Regions from separate parts of the Peribacillus suis genome, predicted to be linked through region 1. Evidence: a T-box and tRNA genes for the amino acid it is inferred to sense, from the RefSeq annotation. Region 1 holds a T-box; the other holds one or more tRNA genes.
The links. A T-box is a leader RNA that pairs with one kind of tRNA and senses whether it is charged. The one in region 1 lies ahead of alaS (alanine--tRNA ligase), so its partner is inferred to be a tRNA-Ala.

Region 1 (3,381 bases):
CGATTCATGAACATGATGAATTCTAAAACGATAAACAAAAAAATGAAGAGAATTCGAAAGAAAATAAAATCGATGCTCTAATCCATTTGAAAAGGCGATGTAATCATATTGATTGCATCGCTTTTCTAGTAAACGGGTATGAAAAAACCTTCCCCTTCGAATAATAAGTGGGCTAGGGAGGTGGGTAAGGTGAGTATTCGCATGAAATGGTTTTATCGACTCGGTTTTTTGTTGCTCTTATTTTTCATCATCTATATTTTTATGAAACTGAAGCCTATGTGGGGGCCCGTTGTTACGGTGGTTTTAACAGTCCTACTGCCATTTTTCATCGGAGCGTTCATTAGTTACTTGCTGCATCCGGTCGTGGAATTCCTGAATAAAAAAGGGATGCGCCGTTGGCTATCGATTGTGATTATTTATTTGGTTTTTTTCGGAGGGATCGGATTTGCGGTATATAAGGGAATTCCCATGATGACCAGTCAAGTACGGGAACTTTCGGAGAGTGTACCGGAACTGGTTGAACAATATCGGAGCAGGGTGGAAAAGCTTAATCATCAAACCGCAGACTGGCCGTTTGGCATCCACGAACGATTCGAGGAAGGCGTTGTCCTTTTTGAAAATTGGTTAAGTGAAATGCCGGAAAAGCTGATGGACTTCGCCTTGAAACTATTCGATTTCGTACTTTTAATTGGCATCATCCCATTCATCGCTTTTTATATCCTGAAAGATTTTGCTTCTTTGAAAAGGATGGCCTGGTACATGACGCCGAAAAGGTGGCGCAAGCAGGGCCGTGCCTTTGTCCAAGATGTCGATGCTTCTCTTGGGGGATATATCCGGGGACAGATTATCGTATGTGCTGCGATCGGCGTGATTTCATCCTTGCTGTTTTGGATCACCGGGATGGAATATCCTTTATTATTGGGTGCAATCATCGGGATAACGAACGTAATCCCTTATTTTGGTCCCATCATCGGGGCCATTCCAGCGGTCATCATAGCCGCTACCATTTCTGTCAAAATGGTGATCATCGTCGTTGTCATCGTGGCCATCCTGCAATTTCTTGAAGGGAATATTTTGTCGCCACTCATTGTCGGGAAAAGCCTTCATATGCACCCACTTTTCATCATGTTTGCCCTCCTGGCTGGTGGTGAGGTAGGCGGAATTATTGGAATGGTGCTTGCGATCCCGATTTTGGCCATTTTGAAAGTTTTCGTGCAGCATGCCAGGGTTCATTTCAGAAAGAGGCCGCCGCTTATTGACAAATAAAACTCTTGTGAATATAATCCAATACATAAGATAATTCGTTGAAGGACGAAGTATGCTGAAGACCATCTAAAAGAGAGGCATCCCCTTAGGCTGAAAGGGATGGCGAGGTGAAGAGCAGCAGAAAGCTAGTCCGGAGAGCAGTTAATACCTGCCGTCTTGCCGCGTTAAGGCATTTATGAAGGTGATGGACAAGGTGTTTTTGTGTCCATAATCAGGGTGGTACCGCGAGTTGACTCTCGTCCCTGTTTTTGGGATGGGAGTTTTTGTTGTGCGCAAAATTACATATTTTTTTAGAGGAGGATATATAGATGAAGTATTTAACTGGTGCTCAAATCCGCCAAATGTATTTAGATTTCTTTAGTGAAAAAGGTCATAATATCGAACCAAGCGCGTCATTGGTTCCGCATGAAGATCCATCATTGCTATGGATCAATTCCGGGGTAGCCACATTGAAAAAATATTTTGACGGACGGGTGATTCCTGAGAATCCAAGAATTACGAATGCTCAAAAAGCAATCCGTACAAATGATATCGAGAACGTGGGGAAAACAGCACGCCATCATACATTCTTTGAAATGCTTGGTAACTTCTCCATTGGTGAGTACTTTAAAGAAGAAGCGATCACATGGGCTTGGGAATTCCTGACCGACGAAAAGTGGATTGGTTTCGACAAAGAAAAGTTAGCCGTAACGATCCATCCGGAAGATGAAGAAGCATTCGAGATTTGGAACAAGAAAATCGGCATTCCTGCTGAACGAATCATTCGTCTGGAAGAAAACTTCTGGGATATCGGTGAAGGTCCGAGTGGCCCGAATACGGAGATTTTCTATGATCGTGGACCTGAATATGGAGATGACCCGAATGACCCAGAATTATTCCCAGGTGGCGAAAATGAACGTCATCTAGAAGTCTGGAACCTTGTGTTCTCTCAATTCAACCATAATCCGGACGGTTCTTACACACCGCTTCCAAAGAAAAATATAGATACAGGCATGGGGCTTGAGCGTATGGCTTCTGTCGTGCAGAATGTAGCAACCAACTATGATACGGACCTCTTCACGCCGATCATTCATGCGGTAGAAGAAATCGCCGATGTGAAATATGGTGTCGATTCCGAGAAAGATGTGGCATTCAAAGTCATCGCCGACCATATCCGGACCGTGGCATTCGCTGTTGGGGATGGGGCACTTCCATCCAATGAAGGAAGAGGCTATGTATTACGTCGTTTACTGCGCAGAGCGGTTCGCTATGCTAAGCAAATCAACATCAACCGTCCATTCATGTTTGAACTTGTGACAGTGGTTGGCGAAATCATGAAGGATTTCTACCCAGAAGTTCTCGACAAGAAGGACTTCATTGCGAAAGTGGTCAAAAATGAAGAAGAACGTTTCCATGAAACGCTTCATGATGGTCTTGCAATCCTTTCTGAAGTCATCAAGAAGGAAAAAGAAAAAGGCAACACGGTCATTCCTGGTAGCGATGCATTCCGTTTGTATGATACATACGGCTTCCCGATTGAATTGACGGAGGAATATGCGGAAGAAAAAGGCATGACAGTTGACCAAGATGGCTTCGCAAAAGAGATGGAAGCACAACGCGAACGTGCACGCTCTGCTCGTCAAGATGTAGACTCCATGCAAATCCAAGGTGGAATATTAGGTGAGATTAAAGTCGAAAGTGAATTTGTCGGATATGATCAAGCTTCAATTGAAGCGAAAATCGTAGCCATCGTGAAAAATGGTGAGCTTACGACGGAAGCACATGAAGGCGAAGATGTACAGGTAATCCTGGATAAAACGCCATTCTATGCGGAAAGTGGCGGGCAGATTGCCGATAAAGGAACGCTTGTGAGTGAATTGGTGAAAGTGGATGTCCTTGATGTGCAAAAAGCACCGAATGGCCAAAACCTACACCGTGTCACGGTTACTGCGGGTACATTAACAACTGATGCAACAGTCATGGCAGCGGTTAATCAAGAAAACCGCATCCAGATTACGAAAAACCACACGGCTACACATCTTCTACACCAAGCTTTGAAGGATGTCTTAGGAACGCATGTCAATCAAGCCGGATCGCTTGTACAAGCGGAGCGCCTTCGTTTTGACTTCTCACACT
Region 2 (3,381 bases), 850 kb from region 1:
TTTTATTAAACATCCGATTAATAAAATACTTCTATAATAAGAAAAAACAGTCATAAAAAAAGAAGCATACTTATGTATGCTTCTTTTTATGACCCGTACGGGAATCGAACCCGTGTTACCGCCGTGAAAGGGCGGTGTCTTAACCGCTTGACCAACGGGCCGAATGGCGGAGAAGGAGGGATTTGAACCCTCGCGCCGCTCGCGCGACCTACACCCTTAGCAGGGGCGCCTCTTCAGCCTCTTGAGTACTTCCCCATGGCTCCGCAGGTAGGACTCGAACCTACGACCGTTCGGTTAACAGCCGAATGCTCTACCACTGAGCTACTGCGGAACAATAAAATATGGTGGGCCTAAATGGACTCGAACCATCGACCTCACGCTTATCAGGCGTGCGCTCTAACCAGCTGAGCTATAGGCCCATATTGGAGCGGGTGAAGGGAATCGAACCCTCATCATCAGCTTGGAAGGCTGAGGTTTTACCACTAAACTACACCCGCGAAATGGGGCGACTGATGGGAATCGAACCCACGAATGCCTGAACCACAATCAGGTGCGTTAACCACTTCGCCACAATCGCCGTAATATGAAATTGTAATGGTGGCTCAGGACGGAATCGAACCGCCGACACAAGGATTTTCAGTCCTTTGCTCTACCGACTGAGCTACTGAGCCTAAAAAATGGCGGTCCCGACGGGAATCGAACCCGCGATCTCCTGCGTGACAGGCAGGCATGTTAACCGCTACACCACGGGACCTAATGATTGCGGGGACAGGATTTGAACCTGCGACCTTCGGGTTATGAGCCCGACGAGCTACCGGACTGCTCCACCCCGCGACGGTAATAATGAATCATTTTGCATCAAGTTTTCATGAATACTGTTTTTTTACTTCCTAATATGTAAGGTTGCTTTAAAACAACTTGTTGCTTTTTAAAAAAATGGAGGAGGTAGAGGGATTCGAACCCCCGCGGGATTTGACTCCCCTGTCGGTTTTCAAGACCGATCCCTTCAGCCGAACTTGGGTATACCTCCGTGGCTAAGAAAAAAATTCTATGGTGGACCTTGTAGGACTCGAACCTACGACCGGACGGTTATGAGCCGTCTGCTCTAACCAGCTGAGCTAAAGGTCCTTATATTTATTGGTAGCGGCGGAGGGGATCGAACCCCCGACCTCACGGGTATGAACCGTACGCTCTAGCCAGCTGAGCTACACCGCCAAAATAATATAAGTTTTCTTTTTTTGAAAAAATGGTGGAGCCTAGCGGGATCGAACCGCTGACCTCCTGCGTGCAAGGCAGGCGCTCTCCCAGCTGAGCTAAGGCCCCATTTCATTAAAAATCACATGGTCGGGAAGACAGGATTCGAACCTGCGACCCCTTGGTCCCAAACCAAGTGCTCTACCAAGCTGAGCTACTTCCCGCAAAAAAACATGGTGCGCCCGGCGGGAGTCGAACCTACAACCTTCTGATTCGTAGTCAGATGCTCTATCCAATTGAGCTACGGGCGCATATTAAGATGGTGCCGAGGACCGGAATCGAACCGGTACGGTAGTCACCTACCGCAGGATTTTAAGTCCTGTGCGTCTGCCAGTTCCGCCACCCCGGCACATACGAAAAGTGGAGCGGAAGACGGGATTCGAACCCGCGACCCCAACCTTGGCAAGGTTGTATTCTACCACTGAACTACTTCCGCATGAATGATGCGGGTGAAGGGACTTGAACCCCCACGCCTTGCGGCGCCAGATCCTAAGTCTGGTGCGTCTGCCAATTCCGCCACACCCGCATGAAAAAGTGATGAGCCATGAAGGATTCGAACCTTCGACCCTCTGATTAAAAGTCAGATGCTCTACCAACTGAGCTAATGGCTCATGCTTGTCTTACTATGAAAATGGTGCCGGCAAGAGGACTTGAACCCCCAACCTACTGATTACAAGTCAGTTGCTCTACCAGTTGAGCTACACCGGCAGGTGTAAAAAATAATGGTGGAGGATGACGGGATCGAACCGCCGACCCTCTGCTTGTAAGGCAGATGCTCTCCCAGCTGAGCTAATCCTCCATATTTATATGCTTGGCGGCGTCCTACTCTCACAGGGGGAAACCCCCAACTACCATCGGCGCTGAAGAGCTTAACTGCCGTGTTCGGAATGGGAACGGGTGTGACCTCTTCGCTATCGCCACCAAACATTGTTAACTTTTTTAGGACATTTACTATTATAGCATATCTCTGAAAAAAAGCAAGAAGAAATTTTCATTCCTTCAAAACTAGATAATATATTAGAAGGTGTTCATTTTTTAAAAGCGTTGGTTAAGTCCTCGATCTATTAGTATCAGTCAGCTCCACATGTCGCCACGCTTCCACCTCTGACCTATCAACCTGATCATCTTTCAGGGATCTTACTAGCTTGCGCCATGGGAAATCTCATCTTGAGGGGGGCTTCATGCTTAGATGCTTTCAGCACTTATCCCTTCCGCACGTAGCTACCCAGCTATGCCTTTGGCAAGACAACTGGTACACCAGCGGTGCGTCCATCCCGGTCCTCTCGTACTAAGGACAGCTCCTCTCAAATTTCCTGCGCCCGCGACGGATAGGGACCGAACTGTCTCACGACGTTCTGAACCCAGCTCGCGTACCGCTTTAATGGGCGAACAGCCCAACCCTTGGGACCGACTACAGCCCCAGGATGCGATGAGCCGACATCGAGGTGCCAAACCTCCCCGTCGATGTGGACTCTTGGGGGAGATAAGCCTGTTATCCCCGGGGTAGCTTTTATCCGTTGAGCGATGGCCCTTCCATGCGGAACCACCGGATCACTAAGCCCGACTTTCGTCCCTGCTCGACTTGTAGGTCTCGCAGTCAAGCTCCCTTGTGCCTTTACACTCTGCGAATGATTTCCAACCATTCTGAGGGAACCTTTGGGCGCCTCCGTTACTCTTTAGGAGGCGACCGCCCCAGTCAAACTGCCCACCTGACACTGTCTCCCACCCCGATAAGGGGCGCGGGTTAGAATTTCAATACAGCCAGGGTAGTATCCCACCAACGCCTCCACCGAAGCTAGCGCTCCGGCTTCTCAGGCTCCTACCTATCCTGTACAAGCTGTAACAAAATTCAATATCAGGCTGCAGTAAAGCTCCACGGGGTCTTTCCGTCCTGTCGCGGGTAACCTGCATCTTCACAGGTACTATAATTTCACCGAGTCTCTCGTTGAGACAGTGCCCAGATCGTTACACCTTTCGTGCGGGTCGGAACTTACCCGACAAGGAATTTCGCTACCTTAGGACCGTTATAGTTACGGCCGCCGTTTACTGGGGCTTCGGTTCAAAGCTTCGCTTGCGCTAACCTCTCCCCTTAACCTTCCAGCACCGGGCAGGTGTCAGCCCCTATAC

Region 2: it has a tRNA-Ala gene. The T-box ahead of alaS (alanine--tRNA ligase) is inferred to sense a tRNA for this amino acid. The anticodon was not compared.

Annotation. Positions count from the first base shown of each region.
Region 1 is NZ_CM182019.1:2,760,998-2,764,378, reverse strand. It holds gene AC503W_RS13515 (AI-2E family transporter) at 190-1,266, shown strand; T-box leader at 1,296-1,513, shown strand; gene alaS (alanine--tRNA ligase) at 1,575-3,381, shown strand, end outside.
Region 2 is NZ_CM182019.1:3,614,787-3,618,167, forward strand. It holds tRNA gene AC503W_RS17670 (tRNA-Glu) at 90-161, opposite strand; tRNA gene AC503W_RS17675 (tRNA-Ser) at 165-255, opposite strand; tRNA gene AC503W_RS17680 (tRNA-Asn) at 257-331, opposite strand; tRNA gene AC503W_RS17685 (tRNA-Ile) at 343-419, opposite strand; tRNA gene AC503W_RS17690 (tRNA-Gly) at 424-497, opposite strand; tRNA gene AC503W_RS17695 (tRNA-His) at 502-577, opposite strand; tRNA gene AC503W_RS17700 (tRNA-Phe) at 596-671, opposite strand; tRNA gene AC503W_RS17705 (tRNA-Asp) at 679-754, opposite strand; tRNA gene AC503W_RS17710 (tRNA-Met) at 761-834, opposite strand; tRNA gene AC503W_RS17715 (tRNA-Ser) at 938-1,030, opposite strand; tRNA gene AC503W_RS17720 (tRNA-Ile) at 1,052-1,128, opposite strand; tRNA gene AC503W_RS17725 (tRNA-Met) at 1,139-1,215, opposite strand; tRNA gene AC503W_RS17730 (tRNA-Ala) at 1,248-1,323, opposite strand; tRNA gene AC503W_RS17735 (tRNA-Pro) at 1,342-1,418, opposite strand; tRNA gene AC503W_RS17740 (tRNA-Arg) at 1,429-1,505, opposite strand; tRNA gene AC503W_RS17745 (tRNA-Leu) at 1,515-1,603, opposite strand; tRNA gene AC503W_RS17750 (tRNA-Gly) at 1,616-1,690, opposite strand; tRNA gene AC503W_RS17755 (tRNA-Leu) at 1,699-1,780, opposite strand; tRNA gene AC503W_RS17760 (tRNA-Lys) at 1,793-1,865, opposite strand; tRNA gene AC503W_RS17765 (tRNA-Thr) at 1,887-1,962, opposite strand; tRNA gene AC503W_RS17770 (tRNA-Val) at 1,978-2,053, opposite strand; rRNA gene rrf (5S ribosomal RNA) at 2,064-2,179, opposite strand; rRNA gene AC503W_RS17780 (23S ribosomal RNA) at 2,299-3,381, opposite strand, start outside.